Regions from separate parts of the Pantoea vagans genome, predicted to be linked through region 1. Evidence: predicted binding sites of a transcription regulator. Region 1 holds the regulator's gene; each other region holds the start of a gene.

Region 1 (2,206 bases):
AGAGAATCGCATCGGCGAGGATGCGCAGGCGCGCGGAGATGGTTTTCGCATTCCAACGGATCACCGCCTCAGCGTGGCTCTGCTCGACCAGCTTTTGCACCTCTTCCGGCTGATGCAGGCTCACCGAAATGTGTTCCTGTAAATCCAACGCCACCTGAAACGCTCGCGTCAGACGCTTATGGCTGTTATCGCGGCTGGCCGAGAGCATATGCATCTGCTGATAACAGGTGGTGATCAGATCGACGGCTTTTTGCTGGCGTGCCAGTAGCGGCGGTAACGCTTTTTCAGGATCGGTGAGTTGCGTCAGCAGCGTGTATTTCGCATCACAGTAATCTGCCAGTTCGCGATACAGCAGGCTCAGGGTTTCACGCATCGGCTGCTCTTTCCACAGCCAGAACCAAAACCAGTTAAACAGGCCGTACCAGAACGTACCGCCGATATACAGCAGCGGCGGCACCCAGACCGGCATCCTTCCAACCAGGCTGAGGCTAAAGATGGCGGCGATCAGGGTGGCTGGCAGCAAGCGGCCATGCAACGGGCTGATTTCGCCGGTGACACCAATCAGCAGCGGCAGCACAAACAGAATGAGCGGCAGCGGAATCTGATAATCCGTGAGCAACTGGATCGAAAAACTGCCGATGGCAAACAGCGAACCGCCGACAATCAGACGTTTGAAGAAGCGTTTATGCGGGGTATCCAGACCGGCCATGTTGCAGCAGGCAGGCACTAATGAGAACAACAGGCCTTTTTGCAGATCGCCAAACAGCCAGCCAAGTGCCACAGGCAGGCACAGCACCAGCGTTTGCCGCAGGGCGTAGTTGACCTCAGGATGATAGATGATTCGGCGCCACATCAGCTCATCGCAAACAAAAACGGCGCGATGTTGCCATCACGCCGTGGGTGATAAGAAATTAGCGGGTGCCGTAAACGACGATGGTTTTACCGTGTGCGGAGATCAGGTTCTGATCTTCCAGCATTTTCAGGATGCGCCCCACGGTTTCGCGTGAGCAACCCACGATCTGACCAATCTCCTGACGGGTGATTTTAATCTGCATCCCGTCTGGGTGAGTCATCGCATCTGGCTGTTTGGCCAGATTAAGCAGTGTTTGCGCGATACGGCCCGTCACATCGAGGAAGGCAAGGTTGCCCACTTTCTCGGAGGTGATTTGCAGACGACGCGCCATTTGCGACGAGAGTCGCATCAAAATATCCGGGTTTACCTGAATCAGCTGACGGAATTTTTTGTAGGAAATTTCAGCCACTTCGCAGGCAGTTTTGGCACGTACCCAGGCACTACGTTCCTGACCTTCTTCAAACAGGCCGAGTTCGCCGATGAAATCTCCCTGATTGAGGTAGGAGAGGATCATCTCTTTGCCTTCTTCATCTTTGATCAGAACCGCAACGGAACCTTTCACGATGTAGTACAGCGTTTCCGCTTTCTCACCCTGATGGATGAGCGTGCTCTTTGACGGATATTTGTGAATATGGCAATGGGACAGGAACCATTCGAGTGTAGGGTCTGTTTGCGGTTTGCCGAGAACCATTCGCTATTATCCTCTATTGTAATCGTGCCCAAAGCACAGGGGGCAGTTTTCCCTGTCAGGCGGTGTAATCGTCGAGCGTTTTATTTCCGGGTGATTCTTAAGCTACGCTTTTGATTCTTCCCGCCTTCGTCTGTTACGACGAAAATATTTTCAGCACTGTTTGTAGCACAGCTTTTGCAAGCTGTCTTCTGTTGTCTCGCTTCAGCAACAGGCGGAAGAGTCTGGATTGCTGTTTATCAACTGAAAGCGTACTCTGGCGGCAAAATAGCCACTTCAGGAGAAAGAATAATGCAGGCACGAGTGAAATGGGTGGAGGGGTTAACCTTTCTCGGAGAATCCTCATCTGGCCATCAGGTATTAATGGACGGTAATTCAGGGGATAAAGCGCCGAGTCCAATGGAGATGGTTCTGATGGCGGCGGGCGGCTGTAGCGCGATTGACGTGGTGTCTATCCTGCAAAAGGGCCGTAATGATGTGGCCGATTGCGAGGTGAAGCTCACCTCTGAACGCCGTGAAGAAGCGCCACGTATTTTTACCCACATCAACCTGCATTTTATTGTCAGCGGCAAAGCGTTGAGTGATAAAGCCGTGGCCCGCGCGGTTGATCTCTCCGCTGAGAAGTACTGTTCAGTAGCGATCATGCTGGGCAAAGGCGTGGAAAT
Region 2 (2,206 bases), 310 kb from region 1:
TCGCTTCCAGCTTATCCAGCGTGCCGCCGGTATGCCCGAGGCCACGCCCGGAGATCATCGGCACATAACCGCCGCAGGCGGCAACCATGGGGCCGAGCATCAGCGATGTCACGTCACCCACGCCGCCGGTTGAGTGTTTATCGACAATCGGACCGTTGAGATTCAGCGATTGCCAGTTGAGCACGGTGCCGGAGTCACGCATTGCCATGGTCAACGCCACACGCTCTTCCAGATTCATATCGTGGAAATAGATGGTCATCGCCAGCGCAGCGATCTGACCCTCTGATACGCTGTTATCGCGCACGCCATTAATAAAGAAGCGGATTTCCGCCTCAGTCAGTGGCAGGCCATCGCGTTTTTTTCGAATAATTTCTTGTGGCAGGAACAAGGTTGCCTCCCCGGAGATTGCTGTGAAAATGGCAGAACATCGGCCAGGTGCGCATAAATACGCCAGACACCTGTAGGGTCGCCATTTATGGCGACCATTGGCGTGAAATCAATAACCCGTCTTACTGGTCGCCGTTGCGTGGCCCAGCGTGTTTAGCAGGCTTGCCAACAGGCTTGACGCGCCAAAGCGGAAATGACGCGCATCCGCCCAGCCTTCGCCGAGGATATCGTCTGCCAGTTCCAGATAGATGGCCGCATCTTCGGCGGTACGTACGCCACCCGCCGGTTTGAAACCGACCTGCTGCTTGACGCCTTTATCACGGATTACTTGCATCATGATCGCCGCCACTTCTGGTGTGGCGTTGACCGGCACTTTACCGGTGGAGGTTTTGATGAAATCAGCACCCGCATCAATGGCAATTTCAGAAGCGGCACGGATCAGCGCTTCCTCTTTCAACTCACCGGTTTCGATAATCACTTTCAGCAGCACGTTAGCGGCGGCGCAGGCTTCTTTACAGGCTTTCACCAGTTCAAAGCCGATTTCGCGATTACCGGCAATCAGCGCGCGATACGGGAAAACCACATCCACTTCGTCGGCACCGTAAGCGATAGCCGCGCGGGTTTCTGCCAGCGCGATGTCAATGTCATCGTTGCCGTGCGGGAAGTTGGTTACAGTCGCAATCTGAATCTCTGGGGTGCCCTGCTCACGCAGTGCTTTACGCGCCGCCGGAATAAAGCGTGGATAGATGCAGATAGCCGCGGTGTTACCGGCTGGCGATTTCGCCTGACGACACAGTGCGATCACCTTCTCATCCGTATCGTCTTCATTCAGCGTGGTTAAGTCCATCAGTTGCAGTGCACGTTGTGCAGCAGCGTTGAGATCGGTCATGGTGCTCTCCAAAAGGTAACCGGCAGACGGTGTCACCGGGGAATGTGATAATTATAACAATCCTCGCACGAATTAATTGCGCCATGAGTCACACGAAAAAAGAAAACCTGTCATGTAAATACAGTCATATCGTGACATTCATCACAAATCGCCGCTGGCACAACCGATTTCTGGCGAAATACTGGTTGTTAATATTATCACAATTTTTGGTGAAAAAGTGTATAGCGGCTTTAATACTGTAGCCAATTCGGACCACAAAAGTGGCATTTCCAGAATCTGTCGGGAGGGTGTCAGTCGGGGAGTGCAAACACGCGCAGGCTGTTTTGCCACAGGGCTTCAGCGATGATTTCAGGCGGCTCGCTGCGCAGCTCGCACAGCACATCAAATACGTTACGCGCCCTTTCAGGACGATTAGGCTGGCCCTGAAAACCTTGCAGCGGCATATCTGGCGCATCGGTCTCCAGCAACAGCGATGACAGCGGTAAACTGGCGATAGTATTGCGGGTTTTACTGGCCCGCTCGTATGTGATGGTGCCGCCAACGCCAATGGCATAGCCGAGCTGAATAAAACGCTCGGCCTGCTGCTGGCTCCCGGCAAAGCCGTGAACCACACCGCAGCGCGCTAAGTTGTGACGGCGCAAATGCAACGCTAACTGATCGTGCGTACGCCGTGAGTGCAGGATCACCGGCAAGTCATACTGCTTCGCTAATTTTAACTGCGCATCCAGCAGATGCGTTTGTTTGCTGAACTGCGCATCATCCATATAGAGATCGAGACCGATCTCGCCGATCGCCACCCGTTTAGGATCGGGCGTTTGCAGCCAGCGATCCAGCTCATCCAGATGCGCATCGGTATGCACGGCGATATTGATCGGATGTAAGCCCAACGCGGCATACAGCGCGTCATGTTGCTGCGCCAGTTGAGTGACC
Region 3 (2,206 bases), 340 kb from region 1:
CTTGATCGATATGCGGATATTGATCTTCCAGCTTACGGCCGACCATCATCTCGATCAGACTCTCTTCACTGAGATCGCTGACCGCGCGCTCGGCAATAAACTGGCCGTCACGGAATACGGTCACGTCATCGCAAATTTCGAAGATCTCTTTCATGCGGTGCGAGATATACACGATGCCGCAGCCTTGGGCTTTCAGCTCGTTGATCACGCGGAACAGCGACAAGGTCTCGGTATCGGTCAGGGCATCGGTGGGTTCATCCATAATGATGACCTGTGACTCGAAGCTCAGCACTTTGGCAATCTCAACCATTTGCTGATCGCCAATCGATAAATCGCCCACCAGCTTATGGCTATTGAAGCGTAAGTTGAGGCGATGTAATAAAGCGTCCGCCTCGGCATACATCCGTTGCCACTGGATACGGCCAAAGCGGTTAACAAATTCGCGACCGAGGAAAATATTCTCTGCCACGGTCAATTGCGGAATCAGGTTCAGTTCCTGATGGATGATACCAATGCCCGCTTCCTGCGACGCTTTCGGTCCAGAAAAAGCCACATCCTTACCCAGCCACTGCAGCGAACCGGCATCCATGCTGTAAATGCCAGTCAGCACTTTCATCATGGTGGATTTACCCGCACCGTTTTCCCCGACCAGTGCCATCACGCGGCCCGGATAAACGGCCAGCGAGGCACCATTCAGCGCTTTTACACCAGGAAACGACTTTTCAATCCCTTTGAGTTGCAATAACGGTTGCATAACGGCCTCAGAAGGTCACGCCAGCGCTCAGGATGACATTCGCATACGGAGAGCACTCTCCGCTGCGAATGACCGCCTGACTACGCTGAGTCTGTTGTTTGAACTGTTCATGGCTGGTGTAACGAATGGTGATGATATTCCCCTGGTGCTGTTGCAAGGCATCGAGCACGGCGAGCAGTGCGCTGTGAAGCTGCGGATTGTGCTGCTTGATCTCCTCCGCCATCAGGGCGCTTTCGACTTGCATCTCCTGCGTGACAACATCAACCACCTGCAAAAATTCGGGGGTTCCCGGCGTCAACGCCAGATCGATACGCTGCGGACCGGCCGGGATCGGCAAGCCTGCATCAGCAATCGTCAGCGTGTCGGTGTGCCCCAGGCGGGCAATCACATGAGAGACTTCAGCGTTTAACAAGCGACCTTTTTTCATTTCTTCCACTCCACAGCGAAACGTTTCGCTGATTGGGAGTGTATTAAATGCGCAGGGCAACTCAATGGCGATATCACGGAAATGTGATCGCCATCGAAACGTTTCGCTTGTACCGGATAAAATTTGATTTTGGAAAAAGAAAAGAGCCGCTGAAGCGGCTCTGGAGGGTGTTATGGCAGTTTGCGAACCTGTTTAACGTCCAACTCAATGGCGTTGAAGTCTTTATCCAGTTCACCCGTCAGTTCGACCTGATCTTTCGGCGTGATGGTCTGACCATGCCAGCGCTTGTGGTCGATCTCTACTTTCATGGTGCCGCTGCTGTCGCGGAACAAATAGTCTTCATCACCGATTTGCTTATCAAGATTGCCGCGCACGGTGATCCAGCTATCGTCTTTCATCTCTTCGGCTTGTTTCACCGTCACAACGCTGGTGTTGTCAGCCTGGAATCCACCGGCGTGAACCTGGGTTTTCGGCGCATTGGGGTCCACAAACCCACCTTGTTGCGCGGCCAGAACGGGCGTGGCGGCCAACATCACAATGGCTAAGATCGCTGCACTCTTTTTCATTTTTCACCTCTTTTCCATGAATGTGCGGAAGTCAGGAGCCATTTCACCATAAGGTTCTTAACAGGATCTTAAAGAGAAAAAATAGGTGATTTGCAGCGATTTGCACTGTACAAGCGGGGTTCTGCTTCGTATAACCACCCAAGCAGAAGAGGAGAAGGGCATGCGCATTTTGTTGATTGAGGATGACACGCTGATTGGTGATGGCCTGAAAGTGGGCTTAATCAAACTCGGCTTCAGCGTGGACTGGTTCGTGTCCGGCGAAGCAGGTTATCAGGCGCTGGCGGCCGCGCCGTGGGATGCGGTGGTGTTGGATCTTTCGCTGCCGGAACGCGATGGTCTGGAGATCCTGCGTCAGTGGCGTGAGCAGGGCGCGGATGTGCCGGTACTGATCCTCACTGCGCGTGACGCCCTCGATCAACGTGTTCAGGGGTTACAGCTTGGTGCAGACGACTATCTCTG

What was found. The regulator CRP, encoded in region 1, controls carbon source genes, mostly activating them, when cyclic AMP is high. The targets are predictions, from matches to a motif close to ATGTGANNNNNNTCACAT.
Region 2: the regulator CRP is predicted to act here: its motif matches at 1,319-1,336, upstream of deoC (deoxyribose-phosphate aldolase).
Region 3: the regulator CRP is predicted to act here: its motif matches at 1,263-1,280, upstream of rbsD (D-ribose pyranase).

Annotation. Positions count from the first base shown of each region.
Region 1 is NZ_CP011427.1:162,720-164,925, forward strand. It holds gene LK04_RS00720 (YccS/YhfK family putative transporter) at 1-853, opposite strand, end outside; gene crp (cAMP-activated global transcriptional regulator CRP) at 912-1,544, opposite strand; gene LK04_RS00730 (OsmC family protein) at 1,833-2,206, shown strand, end outside.
Region 2 is NZ_CP011427.1:476,319-478,524, reverse strand. It holds gene deoA (thymidine phosphorylase) at 1-388, opposite strand, end outside; gene deoC (deoxyribose-phosphate aldolase) at 497-1,276, opposite strand; gene LK04_RS02255 (TatD family hydrolase) at 1,567-2,206, opposite strand, start outside.
Region 3 is NZ_CP011427.1:4,136,018-4,138,223, reverse strand. It holds gene rbsA (ribose ABC transporter ATP-binding protein RbsA) at 1-754, opposite strand, end outside; gene rbsD (D-ribose pyranase) at 762-1,181, opposite strand; gene LK04_RS19095 (YgiW/YdeI family stress tolerance OB fold protein) at 1,352-1,747, opposite strand; gene qseB (quorum sensing response regulator transcription factor QseB) at 1,908-2,206, shown strand, end outside.